Regions from separate parts of the Pseudomonas sp. R4-15 genome, predicted to be linked through region 2. Evidence: predicted binding sites of a transcription regulator. Region 2 holds the regulator's gene; the other holds the start of a gene.
What was found. The regulator FliA, encoded in region 2, starts transcription of late flagellar genes. The targets are predictions, from matches to a motif close to CTAAAGTTTNNNNNNNNNNNGCCGNTAA.
Positions count from the first base shown of each region.

Region 1 (5,981 bases), 950 kb from region 2:
CCTTGCCCATGCCGACTTCATCGGCGACAGCAAGGCCAGCCTGGAGCTGCGCAATTTCTACTTCAACCGAGACTTCCGCCAGAGTGGCGCCCGCGACAAGGCCGAAGAGTGGGCGCAAGGCTTCCTGCTGCGCATGGAGTCCGGCTACACCGAAGGCACCGTCGGCTTCGGTCTCGACGCGATGGGCCTGGTCGGACTGAAACTGGATTCCGGTGACGGCACCGCCGGCAGCGGCTTGCTTCCGGCCGACGGCAGCGGAGGTTCGCAGGATGAGTACAGCAAGCTGGCGTTGACCGCCAAGGCGAAGGTGTCCAACAGCGTGCTGAAGGTCGGCGCCCTGCAATTCCGCAGTCCGATCGTCTCGGCGAACGACTCGCGCCTGCTACCGCAGCTGTTTCGCGGCGCGCTGCTCAACGTGCAGGAAATCGACAACCTGACCCTGCAGGGCGGGCGCATCGACCGCATCAAGGCGAACAGTTCCAGTGACTACGTCGACCTGTCCGGCAACCGCATCGGCGGCAGCAGCGACCAGTTCACCTTCGCTGGCGGTGACTACAAGTTCACCCCGCAGCTGAGTGCCGGTCTGCATTACGGCGAGCTGCAAGACATCTACCAGCAGTACTACGCGACCCTGGTACACACGCTGCCGTTGGCCGAGGGCCAGTCGCTGAAAACCGACCTGCGCTATGCCAGCAGCCGGGAGGACGGCAACTTCCGTGACCTCGACAACCGGGCCTTCGGCGCCATGCTCACCTACCGCATCGGCAGCCACGCCTTCGGCGCCGCCTACCAGCGCATGAGCGGCGACGATCCGTTCCCCTACATCGCCAACAGCGACCCGTACTTGGTGAACTTCGTGCAGATCCGTGACTTCGCCAACATCGACGAGCGCTCCTGGCAGGTCCGCTACGACTACGACTTCAGCACGCTGGGCATGCCCGGCCTGACCTTCATGACGCGCTATATCTCCGGTGACAACGTCGAGACCGGCGGCGCCAACGGCGGCACCGAATGGGAACGCGACATGGACATCGCCTACGTGTTCCAGGGCGGCCCGTTGAAGAACTTCGGCGTGAAATGGCGCAACGCCACGGTGCGCTCCAACTTCAGCGACGACCTCGACGAGAACCGCCTGATCCTCACCTACGCCCTGCCGCTCTGGTAGCGCGGCCACGCGTCTCCCGCCCACGGGAGGCGCGCATCGGTTTTTTCTATCTCCGCCCGCCGGTTTAATTAGTTGGACGCTGCACGAGCATGCGCACACCATGTGCCGCATGCTGCGCGGAGCCGATTCCGCCGTCCCGAAACAACGACTGCGGCCCGTCCGCAGGAGGCCTTGCGTGAACAGCCTGCTTCTCAACTGCGACATCGGCGAGAGCTTCGGCGCCTGGACCATGGGTCTGGATGCCGAGGTCATGCCCTACATCGACTGCGCCAACATCGCCTGCGGCTTCCACGCCTCGGACCCGTGCACCATGCGCAAGACGGTCACCCTGGCCGTCGAGCACGGCGTGCGAATCGGCGCGCACACCGCCTACCAGGACCTGGTCGGTTTCGGCCGGCGCTCGATGGATTGCACACCGCAGGAAGTCGAAGACCTGATGCTCTATCAGATCGGCGCACTGGAAGCGCTGTGCCGCAGCCAGGGCACCCGCGTCAGCTACGTCAAACCCCACGGCGCGCTGTACCAGGACATGATGCGCAAGCCAGCCATCCTGCGTGCGGTGATGAGCGCGGTTGCCAAGTACGACAGTGCCCTGCCGCTGATGTTGATGAGCACCCGCGACAACAGCCAGGCCCAGGCACTGGGTAACGAAGCCGGCCTCACGCTGTGGTTCGAAGCCTTCGCCGACCGCGCCTATGACGCCGCCGGCTTCCTCGTCGCGCGCAGCCAGACCGGCGCGGTGCACCACGACGCCACCACCATCGTCGCCCAAGCTGTCACCCTGGCCCGCGGCGAGGACCTGCGCGCCAGCGACGGCAGCGCCCTACCGCTGCGCGCCCAGACGCTCTGCGTGCACGGCGACAACGCAGGCTCCGTGGCCGCGGTGAAGCGCATCCGCGAGGCCTTCGACGCCTTGGCCAACGCATGAGGGCGCCCGTTCCACGGCTGGAAATCGCCGGTATCGACAGCCTGATCCTGAGGCTCTTCGAGGGTATCGACGAGGCCAACATGCCCTGGCTACTGGCCGCCGACCAGCGCCTGCGCGCGGTGTTCGGCGAAGCCCTGATCGACCTGGTGCCGTCCTACACCACACTGTTGCTGCACTATGACCTCGAACGCCTGGATGCCGCGCAAGTGCGCACACTGGTCGCCGAGGCCTTCAGCGACCTGCAACCGGCCGCCGCTGGCAGCGGTCGCCTGCATCGCCTGCCGACCTGGTACGACCCCAGCGTCGGCCCGGAGCTGGCCCTGCTGTCGCAGCGCAGCGGCTACTCGGTGGCCGAGGTCATCACGCGCCACGCCGGGCGCGAATACCAGGTGTTCGCCCTCGGCTTCGCTCCCGGCTTCGGCTTCATGGGGCTGGTCGAGGAAGCCCTCGCCGCGCCGCGCCTGAACACCCCTCGGCAACGCATCGCCACCGGTAGCGTCGGCATCGCCGAACGCCAGACCGCCATCTATCCGGCCGTGTCTCCGGGCGGCTGGAACCTGCTCGGACGCACCCCGGTGCGCCTGTTCGGCGCCGACATCGAGGGGTACAGCCTGCTGCAACCCGGCGACCGGGTTCGCTTCGAGCCCATCGACCATGCCGAATTCATCCGCCTCGGCGGCGACGACACGCCCCTGGAGCCCCTCGTATGAGTTCTCTGGCCGGACTGCGCGTGCTACGCAGTAGCCCCTTCGTTCAATTGCAGGACGGCGGCCGCTTCGGTGTACGCCACCTCGGCGTAACCCAGAGCGGCGCACTCGACTGGATCGCCCAGCGTTGGGCCAACTGGCTGCTGGGCAACCCATTGCAGGCGCCGGTCCTGGAAATTCTCCTGGGTGGCCTGCAACTCGAATGCGCCGGCGACAGCACCCTCGCCCTCGCCGGCGCGGACCTCGGTGCCACGCTCGATGGCGAGCCCCTGGCGCCGTGGAAATCCTTTCGGGTGCGCGCCGGGCAACGTCTGGCGTTCGTCCAGCCACGCCAGGGCGCCCGCGCCTACCTCGCAGTACCCGGCGGCTTCGCGGTAGCACAGGTGCTCGGCAGCTGCGCCGGCGTCGTCCGCGAGGGGCTAGGCGGCCTGCATGGCGACGGCAACGGCCTCGTCGAGGGCAACCTACTGCACTGGCACGGCGAGCCGCCAGCACCGCGCGAACTGCCGGCCAGCCGGATTCCGCAGTACACCGCCACGCCGCGCCTGGAACTGGTACTCGGTGCGCAACACGGCGAGTTCAGCGGGCAGAGCCTGTTCGACCTGTTCAACCGCGAGTGGACCCTGGACCAGCGCGCCGACCGCATGGGCGTACGCCTGCTCGGCGAGCCGCTGCATTACCTGGGGCAGCCACTGGTGTCCGAGGGCATTCCCCTGGGCGCCATGCAAGTGCCGCCGGACGGCCAACCGATCGTATTGCTCAACGACCGCCAGACCATCGGCGGCTATCCGCGCCTGGGTGCGCTGACGCCGGAAGCCGTCGCCCGACTCGGCCAATGCCTGCCCGGCGAAAAGCTGCGCCTGGCCCCGGTGCTGCAAGAGCGCGCACAGCGCCGACAACGGGAACTGCTAGGTCAGTGGTCGGGCTGATATCGTCATACAATTGCGAGGGCCTGCTGCCGTTTTATTCGCGAGCCACGTTGTCGCCACAAATGGCCTGCGGGCCGGTGCCTGTTTTGGCACGATACGGCGTTGCTCATCTTGGACTTCCCCCCGATAAGCCCCACGACTCGCGCCGTGTCGTGCCAAAACAGGTACCGGCGCGGCCGTGAATAAAACGGCAGCAGGCCCTAGAGCCCACGCAGCGTCTGGTTTACTCTGCGCTCCCGGACCGTTCGGGTCTGCCAATAACAACAAACGAAGGATCGATCATGCAGTTCTTTCTTTCCTGGAAACAGAAGTTCCTGCTGCTGGGCTGCATCGCGCTGCTCAGCCTGGCATTGATGACCGCTGCATCGATCTGGAGCAATGCGCAGATTGGCGGTGCCATGCAGGCCCAACAGGCCGCCACCAACTACCGCAACCTCTCGCTCAACCTGCTCAACGGCTGGCTGACCCTGGAGCAATCGCGCAACGGCCTGAACAGCGCCTCGCGCGAGGCGTTCAGCGAACGCCAGCAGCGTTTGCAGGCCTATCTCGAGCAACTGGTGCCGCGTGCCCAGGGGCTGGGAGACCCCGAGGTGCTCCGCTCCGCGCAGTCCATCACCGAGCAACTTCAGGTGGGCCTGGCCCTGCAGGAGCAGTGGCTGAAACTGCGCGAGCAGTTCGGCCTGGCGCCCGACCAGGGCCAGCGCAAGATCATTTCCGCCGCGGCGCAGAAGCTCGAACAGATCAACATCAGTTTGATCCAGCCCACCATCGCACAGGCGCTACGCGCCCAGCGCGATTACCTGGCGAACTTCGATCCGGAGCAGGCCAAGCAGGCCCGGGAAGCCATCAAGACGCTACAGGCGACCCTCGCGGGGCTGGAATGGGAAGAAACCGCCATCGGCAAGTCGGCCACCGAGTATTCCCGCGCCTTCGACGACATCGACGCGCTGGTGTTGCAGCTACGCGACGTCGAAACCCGTCTGAAGGAGGCCTCGCAGCAAGTACAGCAACAGATCGAAGCGCAGAACGAACTGCTCGGCAACGGCATCCTCGCACGCACCGCGCAGCAGGCCGATCAGGCACGGCAGTCGAGCCTGGTGCTGCTTGGCATCACCTTCGTCATCGTCTCGATAGTGCTGCTGAGCATGCTCTGGCGCGTCTCCCAGCAGTTGATGCTGCAACTGGGCCGGGTCGGCGAATTGCTCACCCAGGTGGCCGCCGGCAACCTCTCGCGTACCCTTGAGGAAGGGCGAAACCCGCGGGACGAATTCAACCAGTTGGGCCAGACCTCAAACCGCATGATCGAGGGCATTTCCACCGTGGTTGCCCAGGTTCTGCAGGGCAATCGCCATCTGGGCGAACTGCGCGACTACCTTAACGAAGCCATGCGCCGCCTGGAGCAGAACAGCGCCCAGGTGGAGTCGCAGACCGAGCAGGCGGCTTCCGCTTCCCGACAGATCTCACTGACGGTCAACGAGATCGCCCAGCGTACCTCCGAAGTCGGCGAAGCCACGCGCTCGGCGGTGGAGTCGGCGCGCCAGGGCTCGCGGGTGATCGATGCCAGCGTGACAAGCATGCGCAACCTCTCCGGCACCATCCAGGCGACCCACGAGCAGGTTTCCCTGCTGAGTCAGTCGAGCACGCGCGTCAGCGGCATCATCGATGTGATCAACAGCCTCGCCGACCAGACCAACCTGCTGGCGCTCAACGCCGCCATCGAGGCCGCGCGCGCCGGCGAAGCCGGACGCGGCTTCTCGGTGGTCGCCGACGAAGTGCGCTCGCTGGCGCAGAAGACCGTCGCCGCGACCACCGACATCGCCCACATCGTCGGCGAGTTCCAGCAACAAACGCGGCAGATGGACACGCTGATGGAGCGCGGCCTGAACCTCGCCGGGGACAGCGAGAACCATGCGGGACAGGTCGCCGAGGCCATCGGCGTCATCACCCAGTCCATGGAACAGCTCAACGACGAGATGAACCGCGTGGTGGTCGCCGTCGAGGAAATCTCCACCACCACCCTGGATATCGCCGGCAAGATGGACGACATCAACCATCACACCGAAGAGACCCGCCAACTGCGCCAGACGCTCGACGAGCACGCACGCAGTCTGTCGACCCAGGTCGCCGCGCTGGAAACCTCGACCAGCCAGTTCCGTCTGGCCTGAGACGCGACGCCCCCCGCGTCCGTCATCGGCGGCGCGGGGGGCGTTTCTTAGCACGCGCTACGCGCAAATTGGGCGAGTACGTCCGGC
Region 1 is NZ_CM147293.1:3,459,980-3,465,960, forward strand. It holds gene ACYRGX_RS16480 (OprD family porin) at 1-1,165, shown strand, start outside; gene ACYRGX_RS16485 (5-oxoprolinase subunit PxpA) at 1,341-2,093, shown strand; gene ACYRGX_RS16490 (5-oxoprolinase subunit B family protein) at 2,090-2,803, shown strand; gene ACYRGX_RS16495 (5-oxoprolinase subunit C family protein) at 2,800-3,729, shown strand; gene ACYRGX_RS16500 (methyl-accepting chemotaxis protein) at 4,011-5,894, shown strand.
Region 1: ACYRGX_RS16500 (methyl-accepting chemotaxis protein) is a predicted target of FliA. The motif match lies at 3,885-3,912, and genes of this name have one in related genera.

Region 2 (5,981 bases):
GGTCGGCTTTCCAGCTCGACCAGTTGCTCGGACAGCTGTTCGAGGATCTCGCCGGCCTCTACCAGGAAGTCCTGGAGGATTTCTTCATCGGCGTCGAAGCTCATCTGTTGCTCCATCAAAGACCATGGGACGCGAGTCGCCGGTAGGACGCCCGAGATTACCCGCTGCCGGACCTGTCGATCCCGGAACCCGGTGCGACTTAAGGCCGCCGGGCCTGTGTCATGCTGCTGTCATTGCCACGTACGCCTCCCCGGCGTACGTCCACGACTAGAATCCGAGGCTCGACAAAAGATCGTCGACGTCATCCTGCCCGGAGACCACATCTGTCCTGTTATCGGCATTGATCTGCGGACCTTCACCCTGCGAGCTCTTTTCTTTTTCGCGCGAGGCGGGTTGCTCGTGACGAATACCCGCCAGGCGATCCACCTGGCTGGCCATGAGCATGAGTTTGAGCAGATTGCTTTCGACCTCGGTGACCAGGGAAGTCACACGCTTGATGACCTGGCCGGTGAGATCCTGATAATCCTGCGCCAGCAGAATGTCGTTCAGGGAAGCTGAAAGCGTTTCACTGTTACGCTCGCTGCGTGCGAGGAACTGTTCGATTCGCTTGGCCAGATCGCGAAAGCTGGCGGCGTCCATCTCCCGGCGCATGAAACGCTGCCAATCGACATTCAGAGACCGCGCCTCGCCGCTCAACTCGGAAACCAGCGGCGCGCATTCCTCAACCAGATCCATGGTCCGGTTGGCCGCCTTTTCCGTCATTTTCACCACGTACGCCAGGCGGTCGGTGGCATCGCCAATCTGCGACAGCTCCTGAGCGTGAGGCATGTGCGCGTCGAGCTGGAAGTCGGCGATCGAGTTGTGCAGCGCACGCGTCAATTTGCCGACTTCGTTGTAGAGCCCCTGGTCGCGAACCTGGTTGATCTGCTGAATGACCTGTCCGGCCTCGCCGAAATCACCGCGATCCAGACTCTCGGTCAAGCGATGGGCATGTGCCCGAAGGGTCGATTCGAAATCCGCACCCTGGGAGTCGTTGTCCTGCATGGCAAACCTCATGGCCGACTCAGCCGTTGACCCGCTCGAAGATCTTCTCGATCTTTTCCTTGAGCACTTGGGCGGTGAAGGGCTTGACCACGTATCCGTTCACCCCGGCCTGGGCGGCCTCGATGATTTGGTCACGTTTGGCTTCAGCGGTCACCATCAATACCGGCAGACTGCGCAGACGGTCGTCGGCGCGCACCGCGCGCAAGAGGTCGATGCCGGACATGTTCGGCATGTTCCAATCGGTCACCAGAAAGTCGAAGCCACCGCTGTGCAACATCGGCAGAGCCGTGGCGCCATCGTCCGCCTCCGCCGTGTTGGTGAAGCCCAGATCACGCAAGAGGTTCTTGATGATCCGCCTCATCGTGGAAAAATCATCCACGATGAGAATCTTCATGTTCTTGTCCAATTCGACCTCCATCCAGTCGTAAACGCGCGCATTATCCGTCGTGTGTTCCGTTTTCGGAACGCCTCGCTCAAGCCGATCGCCATTCCGCGAGACGCGCCCGCAAACGGGCGGCACTCTGACTGTGCAACTGGCATACGCGCGACTCGCTCACCCCCAGCACCTCACCGATCTCCTTGAGGTTGAGCTCTTCGTCATAGTAAAGCGCCAGCACCAAACGTTCACGCTCGGGCAATTGCTCGATGGCTTGCGCAAGGGCTGCACGAAAGCGCTCACCCTCGATCTCTCCTGCCGGCTCGTAGCCACTTTGACCGAGTTCCCCCTGAACCCCGTGCTCTCCTCCTTCGAGCAACTCGTCGAAGCTGAACAGGCGGCTGCCGCGGGTATCGCCAAGCATGCCGTAGTAGTCGTCCAGACTCAATTCCAGCTCCGCGGCGACTTCGTGATCACGTGCGTCACGCCCGGTGCGGGTTTCCACCGCCCGGATGGCATCGGCGATCATACGGCTGTTGCGATGCACCGAGCGCGGCGCCCAATCGCCCTTGCGGACCTCATCGATCATCGCGCCGCGAATGCGTATACCCGCATAAGTCTCGAATGTCGCGCCCTTTCCGGCTTCGTATTTCTTGGAGGCCTCCAGCAGGCCGATCATCCCCGACTGGATCAGGTCTTCGACCTGCACGCTGGCAGGCAGACGCGCCAGCAGGTGGTAGGCAATCCGTTTTACCAGGGGCGCATAGCGCTCGATGAGCTCGTGATGCGTCCGCTGATGGCCCTGCGAGTTGTACATACGGACCCCACTAGAGGCAGTCATACGGGTGTCTCGGCGGGATTATGCGATACCAGACGTTCGACAAAGAATTCCAGATGACCCCGCGGGTTGGCCGGCAACGGCCAACTGTCCACTTTCTGCGCGATGGCCTTGAAGGCCTGCGCGCACTTGGAGCGGGGAAAGGCCTCGTAGACCGCACGCTGCTTCTGCACCGCCTTGCGCACCGACTCATCGTACGGAATGGCGCCGACATACTGCAGTGCCACATCGAGGAAACGGTCGGTCACCTTGGTCAGTTTAGCGAACAGATTGCGGCCTTCCTGGGGGCTGTGCGCCATGTTCGCCAGGACACGGAAACGGTTGGTGCCGTAGTCCCGGTTGAGTAGTTTGATGAGCGCGTAGGCATCGGTGATCGAGGTCGGCTCATCGCACACGACGACGACGACCTCCTGCGCTGCGCGCACGAAGCTGACGACGGCATCACCGATACCGGCAGCCGTGTCGATGACCAACACATCAAGATTCTCACCCAGGTCGCTGAATGCCTGGATCAGCCCGGCGTGCTGCATGGGCGACAGATTGACCATGTCCTGGGTGCCGGACGCAGCCGGCACGATACGCACGCCGCCGGGCCCCTGCAGGACCACGTCGCGCAGGTCGCACTCGCCGGAAATCACGTCCGCCAAGGTGCGTTTGGGCTGCAGACCGAGCAATACGTCGACGTTGGCCAGCCCCAGGTCGGCGTCGAGCAGCATGACTCGACGCCCCAACTCGGCCAGCGCCAACGACAGATTCACGGACACGTTGGTCTTACCCACGCCGCCCTTGCCGCCGGTCACCGCGATCACTTGTACGGGATGCAAATTCGCCATGTCGTCTAATACCTTGTGCAACTACCGGGGAGCCACGCTCCCCCTGGCCCGGAAACGCCGGGTGATTTGATCCTCAGCCTGCCCGCCGTGCAGGATTAACGTACAGGCCTGCGAAGGTTTCCGCCATGGCGTCTTCACTGGGCGCCTCCGGGTTCTGCAGTGCAACCGCACGACTGACCAGTTGATGACCCCGTGGCAGGTGCAGATCATCCGGAATACGCGGTCCGTCGGCGAGATAGGCTACCGGCAGTGCCTGGCCTATGGCCAGCCCCAACACCTCACCGAGACTCCCTGCTTCGTCCAGCTTGGTCAGGATGCAACCCGCCAGGCCGCAGCGCTTGTAGGCATGATACGCCGACTTGAGCACCTGGCTCTGACTGGTGGCTGAAAGCACCAGGTAGTTCTTCGCCTTCACTCCCCGGCCGCCCAGGCTATCCAGTTGCATGCGCAGCGCCGGATCATTGGCGGGCAGGCCGGCGGTATCGATGAGTACGACACGCTTCTTCGCCAACGGTATCAGTGCCTGGGCCAACGACTGCTGCGGCTCCACGGACACTACTGCGACGTCCAGGATGCGCCCCAGGGTACGCAATTGCTCCTGAGCACCAATACGGTAGCTGTCCATCGTCACCAACGCGACCTGGGCCGCACCGTACTTGAGAACATAGCGGGCAGCCATCTTCGCCAGGGTAGTGGTCTTGCCCACGCCCGCGGGCCCGACGAGAGCGATCAACCCGCCCTCTTCCAGCGGCTCCTGCTCGCAGACGCGAACGCTCTGCGCAAGGTGCGCGAGCAGCAGGCGCCAGGCCTGGCGCGGCTCCGTCACGTGCGCCACGCGCTCCAGCAGGCTCTGGCAAAGCTCGCCCGGCAGCCCCATGCGCTGCAGCTTGCGCCACAGGCTGGCCTGCTGCGGCCGACGACCCTGCATCTGGCTCCAGGCCATCGAGCCGAGCTGCCCTTCGAGCAGCTCACGCAGGCCATTGAGCTCGGCCCGCATGGCATCCAGCGCGCGCGAGTCCGACTGGACCTGGGGCGCGACCGGACGTTGCACGGCTTCGGCGGGACGCGCGGCCTCGACGGTCGAAGCCGGCAATTCCGGGGCCACCAGTGACTCGTTGGCGAACAACTGGCGATCCTGACCGGCGCGCTCGCGCTGGACGAGGTCCGCGTGCGCCGTGGCGATACGCACCTGGGTCTTGCGCAACTCGGCCTCGAGCTCGGGGTTGGCCTGGCGCGCAGGACGCAGCGGAGCCTGGTAATCGAGTGCAGCGGTCAACTCGACGCCACCGGCCACCTTGCGGTTGGCGATGATCGCGGCGTCGTCGCCGAGTTCTTCGCGAACCAGCTTCATGGCTTGGCGCATATCGGCGGCAAAGAAGCGTTTGACTTGCATGGCCTAGTGACCTCAGTTCTGCCCAACAGTGGCAATGATGGTGACCTGCTTGTTATCCGGTATTTCCTGGTAGGCCAGCACATGCATGCTGGGCACTGCCAGGCGGGCGAAGCGGGAGAGCATTGCGCGGATCTGACCGGCTACCAGCAGTACCGCTGGCTTGCCGAGCATTTCCTGGCGCTGCGCCGCCTCCACCAGCGAACGTTGCAGCTTCTCGGCCATTCCGGGTTCGAGGAGGATGCCATCTTCCTGACCCTGTCCGGCCTTCTGAGCACTGTTCAGCAATATCTGTTCCAACTTTGGATCCAGCGTGATCACAGGCAGCTCCGGCTCAAGCCCGACGATGCCTTGAACGATTGCGCGAGCCAACGAGGCACGCACCGCCGCCACCATCGCGGCGGGATCTTGACTCTTACCGGCTACGTTGGCGATGGCTTCGGCGATGGTCCGGATGTCGCGTACCGGCACCTGCTCCTGCAGCAGCGCCTGCAATACCTTGAGCAGGGTCGACAGGGAGATCAGGCCGGGAACCAGCTCCTCGGCCAGCTTCGGCGAGCTTTTGGCCAGCAGTTGCAGCAACTGCTGGACTTCCTCGTGACCGAGCAGCTCGTGGGCATGCTTGTGCAGCACCTGGTTCAGGTGCGTTGCGACCACGGTGCTGGCATCCACCACGGTATAGCCCAGCGACTGCGCCTGATCGCGCTGGGACGCCTCGATCCACACGGCCTCCAGACCAAACGCCGGATCCCTGGCGGCAATGCCGTTGAGCGGGCCGAAAACCTGGCCGGGGTTGATCGCCAGTTCGCGCTCGGGATGGATCTCCGCCTCGGCCACGCTCACGCCCATCAGCGTCAGCCGGTAGGCATTGGGCTGCAGATCCAGGTTGTCGCGGATATGTACCGAGGGCATGAGAAAACCCATGTCCTGGGAGAGCTTCTTGCGAACGCCCTTGATGCGCGCGAGCAACTGCCCACCCTGGTTGCGATCGACCATCGGGATCAACCGGTAACCGACCTCGAGTCCGACCATGTCCACCGGAGAAACGTCGTCCCAGCCCAACTCCTTGGTGTCCTGCGCGGCGCGTGCGGCAGGCAACTGGTCCTGCTGCTTGCGCTCGGCGGCGGCCTTCTCCAACTGCTTGGCCTTGTTCTGGTGGTTCCAGATCATCCAGGCGCCCCCGGCAGCCATGCCGCCAAGGCCGAGGAAAGCCATGTGCGGCATGCCGGGCACCAGGCCCATGGCGATGAGAATCGCGGCACACACCGCCAGCGCCTTGGGCGAGGCGAACATCTGCCGCTGCACTTGCTGGCCCATGTCCTCGGAGGAGGACACGCGGGTCACCATGATTGCCGCAGCGGTGGAAAGCAGCAGCGACGGAATCTGTGCGACCAGGCCATCACCGATGGCCAGCAGTGAGTACACGCGGCCGGCGTCGCCGAAGGCCATGCCGTGCTGCAGCATGCCGATGGCGATGCCGCCCAGCAGGTTGATGAACAG
Region 2 is NZ_CM147293.1:2,511,414-2,517,394, reverse strand. It holds gene ACYRGX_RS12000 (chemotaxis protein CheA) at 1-104, opposite strand, end outside; gene ACYRGX_RS11995 (protein phosphatase CheZ) at 268-1,044, opposite strand; gene ACYRGX_RS11990 (chemotaxis response regulator CheY) at 1,064-1,438, opposite strand; gene ACYRGX_RS11985 (RNA polymerase sigma factor FliA) at 1,518-2,261, opposite strand; gene fleN (flagellar synthesis regulator FleN) at 2,258-3,091, opposite strand; gene flhF (flagellar biosynthesis protein FlhF) at 3,165-4,484, opposite strand; gene flhA (flagellar biosynthesis protein FlhA) at 4,497-5,981, opposite strand, start outside.